2 regions of the Caproiciproducens galactitolivorans genome follow, and region 1 is predicted to be linked to the other one. Evidence: a T-box and tRNA genes for the amino acid it is inferred to sense, from the RefSeq annotation. Region 1 holds a T-box; the other holds one or more tRNA genes.
What was found. The T-box of region 1 lies ahead of pheS (phenylalanine--tRNA ligase subunit alpha). A T-box ahead of a tRNA ligase gene usually reads a tRNA of that ligase, here a tRNA-Phe.

Region 1 (7,317 bases):
TATTAATAGGGCGTACACCCATGGCGCGTAGGCGCTCGCGCATCCAGCGCGGCGACGGCTTTACACGCACATTTTTTACAACGCGCGCGGAATAAATGGGGCATAGCTCGGGCTCCTCGACTTTTATGTCCAGCATTCCCTTGCAGGAGCCGTTTCCCGCTTTCACAACGGGCTTGTGCAGCTTTAACGGTTTGTCGAAAGTAGCGGCGGCTTCCCGCGCAAGCCCGATGACGGAGAAGCAGTCCGGGCGGTTCGAGGTGATTTCGAACTCCACCTTTGTATCGTTAAAGCCGAGCGCCTCACAGATCGGCTGCCCCAGCTTGCAATCCTCCTGCAAAACGAAAATGCCGTCCTCAATGGCATAGGGAAAATCATGCTTTGTAAGCCCCAGTTCGCCTAACGAGCAAAGCATGCCATTGCTTTCCACGCCACGCAGTTTGCCTTTTTTAATTTTTTTACCTCCCGGAAGAGTGGAATTATGCATGGCAACGGGAACTATGTCGCCGACTTTTAGATTCTGCGCGCCGGTGACAATTTGAATAGGTTCACAGGAATCAACGTCAATCTGTGTAATCCATAAATGATCGGAATCCGGATGCTTATTCAGAGAAAGCACCTTGCCGACAATAACATTCTCAATTTCGCTGCCTTCGACTTCCCAGCCCTCTACTTTGGAGCCGCTCATCGTCATCGCCTCGGCGAAATCCCGGATCGGCATTTCCTCCAGCGTTACAAATTCTTTTAACCATCTCATAGAAAGATTCATTATTCAGGCCCCCTTAAAATTGCTTCAGGAAACGTACGTCGTTTTCGTAGAAAAGGCGTAAATCGTCAATGTTGTATTTCCGCATGACTACGCGTTCCAGTCCCATGCCGAGCGCAAAGCCGCTGTATACCTCCGGGTCGATGCCGCAGTTGGAAAGCACCTTCGGATGAACCATGCCGCAGCCGAGAATTTCAATCCATCCTTCGCCCTTGCAAAGGCGGCAGCCTTCTCCGTGGCAGTTGAAGCATTGTACATCCACTTCGGCGGACGGTTCGGTAAATGGGAAGTGGTGCGGACGGAAACGCACAACGGAATCTTCGCCATACATGCGTTTCACAAAGGTTTCGAGGGTTCCCTTCAAATCCGCAAAAGTGATTCCCTTGTCAACCACTAAACCCTCAATCTGATGGAAGAGGGGGGAGTGGGTAGCGTCCACAGCGTCGGAACGGTAAACCCGGCCGGGGGAAATAATGCGGATAGGCGGTTTTTGCTTTTCCATCACGCGTACCTGAACCGGGGAGGTTTGTGTGCGCAGAAGAATATTGTCATTGATGTAGAAAGTATCCTGTGTGTCGCGCGCGGGATGGTCTTTCGGAATATTCAGCGCTTCGAAATTATAATAATCGTATTCGACCTCAGGGCCTTCCACGATTTCAAAACCCATGCCGATAAAAATTTCTTTTATGGTGTCAAGCTCAATGCTCAGCGGATGCTTTGCACCGAGTTCGCGGCGGGTTCCCGGCAGGGTAACGTCGATTTTTTCCCTTTCCAACCTTTTTTGCATTTCGGCTTCTTTTATTTCGGCTGCGCGTTTTACTAAATCTTTCTCTATAAAAGAGCGCACTTCGTTGGCCAGTTGCCCGATTTTCGGGCGTTCTTCCGCCGAAAGGCTGCCCATTTGTTTTAAAATGGAGGTGAGTTCTCCTTTTTTACCGAGGTATTTTATTCGCAGATTTTCCAGAACCTGCTGCCCTTTTGCTTCATTCAATTCACGCACTGCTCTTTCGCGAATTGCCTCAAGCTCCTGCTTCATAGCATAATCTTCCTTTCAGTTAGAAACTTTCCATTGGAATTAAAAAACGCCCCCGTCCCAAAGGGACGAAGACGAAACCTCCGTGGTACCACCCTAATTGATTCTTTTGGGGCCTCTAACGGTGCCTGCCGTCACAACCTACTGCTATTTCAGCCGTGCCACTCCGAAGGGAACTTCGCTGTTAGCATCTGCAGGCACGCTTTCAGCCGTGACGCACCCTCTCTTGGCAGGCGGGATAAACAGTTACTTCCTTCATCATCGTGTTATATTAATTAAATACTATATCATCTTCATGCGAAGATTGCAAGTACAACCTTATAATTTCGGATTCGGGCCTGTCGAATCGCGGACAATCAGTTCTGGCTTCAGCAGAACCTTGCTGATGTTAATGCCGTTGATCAATTCTTCAAGCATCATGAACGCGCTTTTCCCGAGGGAGAGACGGTCCTGGCGTATTGTGGTAAGCGAGGGGGAAAGGCGCCGCGCAATCGGAAGGTCGTCAAAACCAACCACGCTCACGTCCCTTGGAACCCGGACGCCAAGGCGTTTCAGCTCATATAATACGCCGGACGCGATTAAATCGCTAGCGCACATGATGGCGGTCGCCCCATGATTAAGAAACGTACTCACATAATCCTTTGCACAGTCCGCCACATAATACCCGTTGGCGATCAGCTTTGGATCGGCTTTTAAAGAATACCGTTCCATAGCTTGAAGGAACGCAAGGCGGCGGTCATTCGTTACCATGCAGTTCTTTGAGCCGTTCAGAAGGGCAATCTTTTTATGCCCATAGTCGTGTAAATGTTTTATCGCCATGTCGATGCCATGATATCCGTCAGTACCGACATAGCCGACAAACGGGTTGGGATTGTAGTTATCAAGCAAAACGGTAGCCACATTCGTTTTATTCAACTGTTGGATATAATCGTCGTGAAGGGCAAAGCCTAAAAGAAAAGCCCCGCTGAAGCCGTTCTTTAGCATAAAGCAATCGTATTTTTCCCGCGTCAGCAGGTTCAAGTTCGTGGGGATTACGGAAACCTCGCAATGGTGCCGAACCGCGCTGAGTTTAAAGCCAAGGACGATTTCATAACCGAACTGGTCAATATTTTCGTATTCCAAGTTTTCAATTAAAATACAGACCCTGCGTTTTCCGGGTTTCTTTCCCCTTTTTGGGGCGTACCCCATTTCCACAGCGGTATCCAGCACCATTTGCCGCATTTCTTCGCTGATGTCGTCGGCGCCGTTAAGCCCTTTGGACACGGTGCTGATCGAAACTCCCAGCTTATTTGCAATGTCTTTTATTGTGACCACTGCAATCCCTCATTTATTTTATTCCTAAGCGGGAATCATTCCGCAACCTATTTGAAATCATACAATAAAAAATTGGAATTATAAAATAGAAAAAAGAAATTTTGAATATTATGCAATTGACATTCATTATCCACCTTGTTATTATAAGGTGATATTTTCGTTATTTTTCGAAACAAGGGGCTGATATTCATGCCTGATACCGTCAAACACAAACAAAATAAGCGAAGTTCAGGAATTTTGCTCCCGGTAAGCAGTCTGCCTTCCGATTATGGCATAGGTGCTTTTGGAAGCGAGGCTTTCCGTTTTCTTGATTTTTTAAAAAGCGCCAGGCAAAAGTACTGGCAGATTCTCCCACTTGGCCCTACGAGTATTGGGGACAGCCCTTACCAGTCTTTTTCAGCTTTTGCGGGGAATCCTTATTTTATCGACTTGAACATTTTAATTGAGGAAGGATTGATAACGAAAGAGGAGGCCGGGGCGTTTAACTGGGGAAACCGGAATGAAGTGGATTATTCCTCCCTTTTTGCATCGCGGTATAAGCTTTTGCGCATGGCCTATAACAGAAGCAGACATTCAGCCACACAGGAATACGAAGTATTTTGCGGGGAAAATGCATATTGGCTGAATGATTACAGCCTCTATATGGCGCTGAAATTCCATTTTGATCAGCAGGCGTGGTGGCTCTGGCCGGAAGACATCCGCTTTTATGAAGTTTCCGCCATTCGGAAATACGAAAAAGAGTTAAAATACGAAACCGAATTTTGGAAGTTTTTGCAATTTAAATTTTTTGAACAGTGGAAGAAGGTAAAGGATTATGCAAATCATAACGATATAAAAGTGATAGGTGACATCCCGATTTATGTCGCTATGGACAGCGCGGATGTATGGTCGCACAGCGAATTGTTCCAATTGGACGCTCGGCGCAGGCCGGTAAAAGTTTCCGGCGTTCCGCCGGATGCCTTTTCAAAAAAGGGACAGCTTTGGGGTAATCCGCTGTATGATTGGGAAGCAATGGAGCGGCAGGGCTTTGACTGGTGGAAAAAACGGATGGAGTATTCGGCAAAAATCTATGACAAGATCCGAATCGACCATTTTATCGGCATTGTGCAGTATTATGCTATTCCGGCGGGGGAAACAACGGCGGTTAACGGAATCTGGGAAACGGGCCCCGGTCTGAAGCTTACGAACGCGATAAATTCCTCCGTAGGGAAAACAAGAATTATTGCGGAGGATTTGGGCGTTGTGGCGCCGGAAGTAAAACTCCTTCTGAAAAAAACAGGCTATCCCGGAATGCGGGTTTTGCAGTTCGCTTTTGAAGGGGACCCTCAAAACGAGCATTTGCCCTGCCATTATACCAACAATTTGGTGGCCTATTCCGGGACGCATGATAATAATACCCTTGTCGGTTTTTTTGACAGCTTGAAAAGAAAACATTTGAAATTCGCCAAAGAATACCTTCATGTGAAAAAGAAAAAAGAACTGCCGCAGGCTGCTATATGCGCTTTATATGCAAGCGTGGCGGATACGGTTATTTTACAGGCGCAGGATATTTTAATGCTGCCTGCCGGCGCAAGAATGAATTTCCCTTCGACAATCGGCAATAACTGGCGCTGGCGATTGGGGAAAAATGAGCTTAACCGGGAACTTGCGAAAAAGCTGGAGCGTTTAACCGTTGTTTATGACCGGTGATTTTATTATGGGAGAAGAATATGAACACATTTAAAAACGACGTTATCTTGTTGCTGGAATTGGAGTATGGGAAAACAGTTCAGCAGGCAAGTACCGTTGAGCTATATCATGCAATTACAAAAGCTGCCATGAAGCAGGTAACAGCAAAATGGGAAGTCCCGGTACCAGGGAAAAAAGCCTGTTATTTCTCTGCTGAGTTCTTAACCGGCCGGCTGATTTACAGCAATCTGATGAATTTAGGCCTTTTAAACACGCTTTCGGAATTGTTTCATGAACACAATATCGATGTTCAAGTTTTGGAAGAAGTAGAAGACGCCGCCCTTGGAAACGGTGGGCTTGGCAGGCTTGCCGCCTGTTTCCTCGATTCCGCGGCCACAAAGGAGATTCCCCTCAACGGATATGGAATCCGTTATCGCTACGGCCTATTTAAGCAGTATTTTGAAAATGGCTTCCAGAAAGAAGTTGTAGATGATTGGCAACGGTTTGGCGATCCATGGTCGTTGCGGCGCGAAGAGGAAAAAGTAACCGTTCGGTTTAAGAACCAGACGGTTTACGCAGTGCCATATGATATGCCGGTAATTGGCTACGGGGCGCAAATGATCAATACGCTTCGCCTTTGGCAGGCGGAACCCATTCATCCCTTTGATTTCCAACTCTTCAATGATCAGAAATTCGAAATGGCGGTTCGGGAGCGGAATGAAGCGGAGGCGATTTCTAGTGTATTGTATCCGAATGATTCCTCTTTGAAGGGGAAAAAGCTCCGCCTGAAACAGCAGTATTTCTTTACCAGCGCCTCCCTGCAAGATATGATATGTAGCTATAAAAAAAGGTATGGGAACAACTTTTCACATTTTCCGGATGAATACGCCGTGCAGTTGAACGATACGCATCCGGTTGTGTCGATTCCGGAGTTCATACGCCTTTTGGTTACAAATGAGAGAGTCACTTTTTCGAAAGCGTTAAAGCTTGCTAGGCAGATGTTTGCCTATACAAACCATACGATCATGTCGGAAGCCTTGGAAAAATGGGATGTCAGTCTTTTTAAGAGCGTCATTCCGAACGTGTACCGTTATGTTGTAATGATCGACAAGGCTCTGGTTAAAGAACTTGCGAAAATGGGGATTCCCGAAGACGAGCGGGGAGAGTATCGTATTATCGATGAAAACAATCAAATCCATATGGCAAGGCTGGCGGTGTTTGCCACGCATTCGGTCAACGGTGTTGCAAAAATTCACACGGAAATTTTGAAAAATAATACGCTGAAAGAATGGTATGCCCTTTACCCCCAGCGGTTCAACAATAAAACAAACGGGATTACACAGCGGCGCTGGCTTGCGCTCAGCAACCGGGAACTGTCCGGGTTCATTACTGAGAAAATCGGCAGCGGATGGCTGACCGATCTTAATAAATTAAAGAATCTGGAAAGATATAAAGATGATCCGGAAATGATTCGGCAGTTTGCGGAAATCAAGCAGATTAAGAAGCGCCAGCTAGTGGAGTATATTGAAGGGCAGGAAGGAATCAAACTGGATCCGAGCTTTCTTTTTGACGTTCAGGTAAAACGGATGCACGAATATAAGCGTCAATTGTTAAACGCTTTTTCCATCATGGATATTTACTACGGGATTAAGGAAGGGAGAATTCAAAACTTCCAGCCGACGGCTTTTCTTTTCGGCGGGAAAGCAGCCCCCGGTTATCTCCGTGCGAAGGGGATTATCAAGTTTATCAACGAGATTGCTAATCAAATCAATAATGACCCGGAAGTAAACGACAAGATGAAAGTCGTTTTTCTTTCAAATTACAATGTTTCCTATGCGGAAAAAATTATGCCCGCAGCGGATATTTCCGAGCAGATTTCAACCGCGGGAACGGAAGCTTCCGGAACCGGAAATATGAAGTTGATGCTCAACGGGGCTGTAACGCTGGGGACGTATGACGGGGCGAATATTGAAATTGTGCAGCAGGCGGGGGAGGAGAATAATTATATCTTCGGCGCGCGCGTTGAGGAATTAGAAAAGATAAAATCATTCTATGACCCGAAAGAAATCTATCAGCGTGAAGAAAGGGTACGCAGAGTGGTGGACAGCCTGGTCAGTGGGGAACTGGACGACGGCGGGACGAAGATATTCAGAGAATTATTCGATTCCTTGTTAATAGGCGCAAGCTGGCATCAACCGGACGCCTATTTCCTGCTTTATGATTTTCTGCCCTATTGCGAGAAAAAGCTTCAGGCAATTCAGGATTATGCGGATCGCTTCCGTTTTACCCAGAAATGCTTTTTGAATACCGCCAACGCGGGCGCGTTTTCCAGCGACAGAACCATTCAGGAGTATGCGGAGCAGATATGGTATGTATAAAGGCGCGGGCACGGCTCGTCCTTGCAAACCGGAGAAGGTTATGCTACAATAACGAGTAATAATGGTTGGGGAGATATGCATGGATATTTTTATTGAACAGCTTGTTAAGAGAAAAAAAGGAAGCAAGGACATTCTCATTTGGGTCGGCGTCCTGCTTGGTA
Region 2 (7,317 bases), on a different contig from region 1:
ATCCGCCATATCGTCGGTTTCGGGCAGGGTGACCCCGGTTACGATGTACTGGAAACAAAATCAAGGGATAATGTGCCTTGTGTGGTCTTTTATTATTTGAAGGACGGGAAAAAATGCAGCGTTTCCGTCACAAAATATCAGGGAAAATACTATGTGGAATACAACTCCTACAATGATGTTAATTCTTTAATAAGCAACCAGAACCGGGAATCTACGCTTCGAAATGTATCAAGGGAATATTTAATGGAAACGGTTATGGCTTACAGAGCTTACCGCATGCTGTACAATGAATACCACGGCTTCCGGGATGATATTGCCGACGCGCTGGACAGCGGGCTTGAGTGCGTCTACTTAGGAAGACTTGGAAAGGATCGAGAGCATTTGATAAACCTGCTGGAACGCTCCGGATTCCACATTGAATCAATTGATTTTGATTTGATTAAAACAAAGGAAGGAATCTGTTTGGCTTCTGACGGTCAATGCTTTAATAAAGACGAAATCATACCGTAATATACAAAAACGGAGAACAGATCGTCCTGTTCTCCGTTTTTCTTACTCCGCATCTTTTCTATAATTCTCTTTTTCAAGAAAGCAACTGGGTTCACCGACTCACGCCTGAATAACATAAAAAGCTGCTGTTGCCCGGAATCCGGGAAACAGCAGAATGTATTTTCCCTATTTCTGTTTACGAAATGCCTGAGCGCAATGGCAACAGTCACCACTACATCCTCCGCACCCGGCGCATCCCCCGTTTTTCCGGGTTTTGTGAAGATAACAGATTGCCCTTACAAACAAAATTCCTAGAATAGCACAAATAATAATTGTTGCCGCGTTTGCTGCAAGCCATTGTAACATAATCAATCATACCTCTTTCCATATTTACTTATGCTGCCACTTCGGCGGAGAGGTTCTTCAGCCTGGCCTGCGGGTTCGGGCGGAACAAGAGGTAAAGCATTACCGCTAAAACAATCAGTGCGGCTACAGAGCCGGTTCCGAAGTTTACGCCGCCAAAGAGAAGGCCGCCGAACTGATGAATCATCAAAGCGACCGAATAGGCGAAGAACGTTTGATACCCCAAAGCGAACCAGGTCCATTGCGAGCTTGCCATTTCACGCTTCATCGCACCGATTGCCGCAAAGCAAGGGGCGCAGAAAAGATTGAATACCAGGAAGGAAAGCGCGGCCGAACCATAGGGGAACATAACCGCGATTTGCTTTAACAAACCGGCGTCATCCTCAGCAACATCGCCGCCTAAGCCAAACAGCACACCAAAGGTGCCCACAACGTTTTCCTTCGCCACAAGGCCGGAAACCGTAGCAACCGCCGCCTGCCAGTTGCCGAAGCCCAGCGGTGAGAATACCGGAGCAATAAATCGGCCGATCACCGCAAGCAAGCTGGCGTTTTCTTCGATCATACCGAAGCCGCCATCCGAAAATCCGAAGTTGGAAAGGAACCAGATCACACCGCAGGCCACAAAGATAACTGTTCCCGCTTTAATGACAAACGCTTTCCCGCGTTCCCACATGTGGATCAGCACGCCCTTTGGGGCGGGAACATGGTACTGTGGGAGCTCCATTACAAACGGCGCGGGGGCTCCGGCAAACATTCTGGTCTTTTTCAGCATAATACCGGAAATAACGATCGCAAAAATACCCATGAAATACATGGCGGGTGCAAGCCAGACAATATCCGGGAACATTGCGCCGCCAATCAGCGCAATAATCGGCAGTTTTGCGCTGCAGGGAATGGATGTCGTTGTCATAATTGTCATCCGGCGGTCTTTTTCGTTTTCGATGGTCTTTGTCGCCATAATTCCGGGCACTCCACAACCGGAGGAAATCAGCATCGGGATGAAGCTTTTTCCGGAAAGGCCGAATTTACGGAAAATACGGTCCATAATAAACGCCACACGGGCCATATAACCGCAATCTTCCAAAATTGAAAGGAAGAAAAACAGAATAAACATCTGCGGTACAAAACCGAGAACCGCGCCGACGCCACCGATAATTCCGTCTACCACCAATCCGTTCAGCCATTCGGCAGCCCCAATATTGGCCATCCAGCCGCTGACAGAAGGCTGTATCCATTCGCCGAACAAGGTATCGTTTGTCCAGTCGGTTACGATCGCGCCAAGCCATGAAATCGAAACATAATATACAATAAACATAACAAGAGTAAAGATCGGAAGGGCAAGCCAGCGGTTTGTTACGATCCGGTCGATTTTATCCGAAGTTGTCATTCTACTGTGCCTTTTGTAAACACATTTTTTCATCAGTTCCGCAATGTATATGTAACGTTCGTTTGTGATAATACTCTCACTATCGTCGTCCAGTTCTTTTTCCGCTTCCTGAACAATCGATTCCAGATTGTCTTTTATGTCCTGCGGCAAATTCAGGGCTTCCATTACTTTTGCGTCGCGCTCAAAGAGCTTGATCGCATACCACCGCTGTTGCTCGGAGGAAAATAACCCGGAAGTAAGCTTTGTGATTTCCTCCAAAGCGGTCTCCACGGATGCGCTGAAGCGATGCCGGGGCTCTGTTTTCTCTCTCGCCTTTGCCAGAGCAATTGCCATCTCCGCCGCCTGCATAGAGCCTTCGCCCTTCAAAGCGGAGGTTTCCACAACTTCGCAGCCCAGCGCGGCGCTCAGCGCCTGGGTATCGATTTTATCACCGTTTTTCTGAACCAAGTCAATCATGTTCAAGGCAAGAACAACCGGAATACCCAGTTCCACAACCTGCGTCGTCAAATATAGATTGCGTTCCAAATTCGTTGCGTCCACCAGGTTAATGATTGCATCCGGATTTTCATGCATCAGATAGTTACGGCTGACAACCTCCTCCAACGTATAGGGGGATAAAGAGTAAATACCGGGCAAGTCGGTAATAAAGACGCCTTTGTGTCCCTTCATTTTCCCTTCTTTCTTTTCAACCGTAACACCCGGCCAGTTTCCAACGTATTGGCTCGAACCTGTCAGGTCGTTAAACATCGTAGTTTTGCCGCAATTCGGATTACCGACTAAAGCAATTCTGAGTTTCATCTATTTTCCTCCTTATTGTTAGTTAGCTAAAGCTAACTAATGTATCCAAAAAATAGGGAAATCCACTATTCTGCAAGTAGAATATTTTCCGCTTCCGATTTCCGGATGGTAAGCTCATATCCTCGAACACTTACTTCGATCGGATCCCCCAAAGGGGCGACCTTGCGGATAAAAATTTCAGCGCCCTTCGTGATCCCCATGTCCATAATCCTGCGTTTCAGCGCACCTTCTCCGGTCAGTTTTCTGACCGTTACCGTTTGGCCACATTTTGCTTCTTTTAAGGTTTTCATGCTCTGCTTCCTCCCAATAATATTTTGCAGCGTATTAAACCGCATAAACACGGCTCGCCATTGCTTTACTAATTGCAACGCGGGTTCCTTTCACATTCACGATGAGATTCCCGCCCAATTCGGTTATTACGGTAACAGCAGCGTCCTCGACAAACCCAAGGCTTTCCAAAAAACGCCTTGTTTCGTCCTTCCCGCGAATGGAATGTACGGATACTTCTGTCCCCGGACGTACCATATTTAAAGGTATCATGCCTGAAATGGATGCGGAAGGGGGATTCTTCCCCTTATAAAGCGTATGCAGTACAGCCTGTTCTTCCGGCATTTCGATCACTCCTTTTAGTTAGCTCCGGCTAACTCTCGCCGTTTTTATATGGAGGTAAGCGTACACTAACCTCCGCTTATTACAGTTTACTCGTGCTAACTGGAAATGTCAAGCATTTGAGTAAAATTTTTTAAATTCCCCCGCAGCATGGAGTTTCGCACGAACAGAAAAACGCTCCCCACCGTGTGAGGAGCGTTTTTCCGCAGGCTTACTCTGCTGGAGCGAACGACGAGGCTCGAACTCGCTACCTCCACCTTGGCAAGGTGGCGCTCTACCAGATGAGCTACGTTCGCGTATTTGGTGCCTCCGGGCGGAATCGAACCACCGACACGGGGATTTTCAGTCCCCTGCTCTACCAACTGAGCTACAGAGGCATTTGGCGACTCGGATCGGGATCGAACCGACGACCTCTAGCGTGACAGGCTAGCGTTCTAACCAGCTGAACTACCGAGCCATTCCATGGTGGGAACAATAGGACTCGAACCTATGACCCCCTGCTTGTAAGGCAGGTGCTCTAACCAGCTGAGCTATACTCCCATAGTTTTTCAGCGGTATTTATAATTATACTATTTTTTTACACAATTGTCAATGCACCAACAAAATTTTTTCATATCCAACTTTAGAAAAAAGCCCGCTCTCAACATCTGCGTTTTAAGCGGGCCATATAGTAAATAGCTACACTTGAACGGCTCAGCCGTCTCCGCTCAGCGGAAATGCTCTGCATAGGGGATTACGCCACATACGCGGAAGCATGATGCGGTAGCTAATGCATCCAAAGCAAAAATCATCAACAGAAGCGGACGGCTTCTTTCAGATTTGCTGCATAAAAAAGTTTTCTCCAAACAGCATATTTTTTCGGATCGTCGATAAATTCACCATCCATATTCTCGAGAAACTGCCTAAGCCTATCATATACAGGCGTATAATCCGTTCCCCCTTGCGGAAGCAGGCATTCAAAGCCAAGGACTTTGTTGAAGCAAAGAAGCCCGTCTTCTGTTTTTCGGATGGAAAGCGGTATTTTATCGTGGTGGTACTGCTCAAGCCTTTTCGCAAGGCTCTCGCTGCCGATCCATTCCAATTCCGACGCGTACCCGCAGTAAATGCAGATAAAAAGCTCCGATGATACCAGATTGCGCCGGGTTCTTTTCCCGCAGGCGGGGCAGGTATGGAAAAGGCCGTTCGCGCTTACTTCAATTGGCGCCGGCAGCCCTCTTTCCGGAAGCTTATACTTTAGTAATTTTACAAGAGCCCCGTATTGGTCGGCCGACAAGGCCTCTTCAGGCAGGAGCGGCAACTGGTCGTTTCTTCCCCCATTTGCCTCCATCACCACCTGCGAACGGTAATTTTCCGCGAAGCCTACTATTTTATTGGCCAGATGAAACAAATCCTCTTTATTCGGTGCCACGCAGATTCTGCCGTTTTCCTGAATTTCCCCGTTTTCCCCGCAAACGGTGTAATGCAATCCGCCGGGCATATTGCGAGCGACCCCCATTGTTGTCGCCACCGTTAAAGCGTCCCTTTGGCCGCATTCCATATTGATCATTAAATAGTATCTTCTTTCCCTTTTCACCAAACGGGCGGAGTGAAGCATACCGGGGTTTTCAAGGGTTTTCTTCAAGTCGGCATACTGCCTTTTCCCAAAAGCCAACGGGACGACGATATAGCTTCGCCTGCCGGGCTTAGGAATCAGCGGTGGCATACCCGCCCAAACGTATTTTAAACACAGGCCGCTTGCCCAGTTTCCGACCGGAATGCTTTCCTTTCTGTTCAAAAGGTACAGCTTTGCGTAAAACCGGTCTTTGAATTCATCATAAAGCAAACAGTAATTGCGGTTCATCGCATACCGTCCGAAATAGAGGGAACGCAGATTTCCCTTTTGGCTGATCAGCTTTGAGCAGCGATACGCAAAGATTTGCGGTGGAATCCGCGCGCCGTCAAATTGACGGATACAGTCCGCAATCTCGGAAGCAAAACGGGTATCGTCCAGAAACAGGAGAGGATACCTCGCACTTGGATTTTTCCGCTTCTGAGCAATATAGGAAGCCGAAACGGCGGCGAATTCTATTTTCAAAGAATCCTTGAACGGCTGTACATCATAATCATTCAATTTTTTCGCTGTTTCTTTGTCGATCAAATTGAACAAGATCCGCTGTGTGATCGCACTTTTCGATTCAGCCAGTTCCTCAAGTTCCTTACGGTACCGATCCATCAGAAACTGGAAGGCCTGCGAATAGCGCAGGAGCGCCGTATCCATCAGCTCTTTTTTCTGTCTCGTCGGTTTATAGATTTGCAGCACCAATGTCTTAAACGTCATAACCGTATTCCTGTTTCAAAGCAAAAGTATGTAATAGCACCGGAAGCCACTAGGTTCCCAGACGGAAAACCATCGCGGATAAATCCTTTTCCGGCTTTCCGAAGGAAAGCGAATTCCCCGCATTCAGAAGGAGCCGAACCAAATGCTCGGCTGACGCCCGGGGATGGTAGGCGTTCTGCATATAGGCCGAAAGGGTTTCCAGTCGCCAGCCGTTTTTCAGATTCCTTTTCGCGCCGACGCTCAGCATGCCGCTGCCAACCGCAATCACCGTATCCGCCTGCTTTATGGACATTACCCCGCTGCGGAGGGTCTTTCCCCGCAAGCCCCTGCAGCTTACGTGCATTGGAACCGGCTTGCCGCGGCGCAGCAGAATGACATCCGGTGTTTCAAACTGCTCCACATGCATCATTCCATTGAAAGGAATTTGTATCAGCGTAAAAGGTACCTTGTGAGCGCTGTCCTGTTCCCCGGTTTCCGGCTGGAATTCAACGATCATATCGGCGGCCTGGCCGATGGGCACCCCGCTTTTGCACATGGTTTCCATTATTTTCGCGGTAAATGAGGTCAGCAGGCTTGCTTTCGTCCCGCCGCCGAGTCCGTCGGCAAGGATGGCGGTGACGCCGGATGGATTCCGGATAATTTTCACCTGATCTCCGCAAAGCTCCTCGCCGTACTTTTGAATGCATTCGCCGTAAGCGTCAATCTTTATGTACATTTTCAGCGTCCTTTTCCGAAACGATATTTTTGGTAAGCTGCAATAAGGCCACTTTCGTTTCGCACGTAGTTTCCCCAAGAAGATTTGTAATCTCCTGCACGATGCGCATTTGTTTATTCACTACCTCTTTTGCGAATGCCGCCGTTTCTTCCGTAACCTTCCGGTGCTTTTCCAGCATTTTTTCTTCCTGCGTAATGTCCTTCAAAAGCACAAACAACGTCTGCGCATTACGCACAAGAACTACTGTCTGCTCCAAAACCAAGCCGAGCGAATGGTAAGCCTGTTTATGATTGAGAATATTTTTCCCGCTGTTCAGAACCTTCTCAAAATCCTTACTTGAGAGGACACTGCTGACCGGGCGGCCGACGGCTTCTTCGCTGAGGTTTAGTAATTTCGCTGCGGCCGGATTGAATTGTTCAATATTCAATTGGCTGTTAATCATCAAAATACCGGTCGGGGTATTTTCCACAACCGTGTTGGACATACTTTCCGCCAGATCGCGCATATAGGGGATACACATGTTAATATTTGCTTTTCCCTGAAGCACGGCAATCGCTTTTTCGCGGCAGGTATTATATCCGCAGCAGCCACAGTTCAGTTCCTTTTCGGGAGAAGTTTTTCCCGTAGACGCCAATATTT

Region 2: it has a tRNA-Phe gene. The T-box ahead of pheS (phenylalanine--tRNA ligase subunit alpha) is inferred to sense a tRNA for this amino acid. The anticodon was not compared.

The regions. Positions count from the first base shown of each region.
Region 1 covers NZ_JAJUFJ010000001.1:257,057-264,373, reverse strand. The annotation lists gene pheT (phenylalanine--tRNA ligase subunit beta) at 1-766, opposite strand, end outside; gene pheS (phenylalanine--tRNA ligase subunit alpha) at 780-1,799, opposite strand; T-box leader at 1,858-2,067, opposite strand; gene P9B68_RS01260 (LacI family DNA-binding transcriptional regulator) at 2,115-3,110, opposite strand; gene malQ (4-alpha-glucanotransferase) at 3,300-4,799, shown strand; gene P9B68_RS01250 (glycogen/starch/alpha-glucan phosphorylase) at 4,820-7,156, shown strand; gene P9B68_RS01245 (DUF6106 family protein) at 7,236-7,317, shown strand, end outside.
Region 2 covers NZ_JAJUFJ010000004.1:121,320-128,636, forward strand. The annotation lists gene P9B68_RS04945 (hypothetical protein) at 1-510, shown strand, start outside; gene P9B68_RS04950 (FeoB-associated Cys-rich membrane protein) at 676-855, opposite strand; gene feoB (ferrous iron transport protein B) at 884-3,037, opposite strand; gene P9B68_RS04960 (FeoA family protein) at 3,103-3,327, opposite strand; gene P9B68_RS04965 (FeoA family protein) at 3,362-3,649, opposite strand; tRNA gene P9B68_RS04970 (tRNA-Gly) at 3,867-3,942, opposite strand; tRNA gene P9B68_RS04975 (tRNA-Phe) at 3,948-4,023, opposite strand; tRNA gene P9B68_RS04980 (tRNA-Asp) at 4,027-4,103, opposite strand; tRNA gene P9B68_RS04985 (tRNA-Val) at 4,110-4,186, opposite strand; gene P9B68_RS04990 (hypothetical protein) at 4,437-5,963, opposite strand; gene P9B68_RS04995 (hypothetical protein) at 6,013-6,678, opposite strand; gene P9B68_RS05000 ([Fe-Fe] hydrogenase large subunit C-terminal domain-containing protein) at 6,662-7,317, opposite strand, start outside.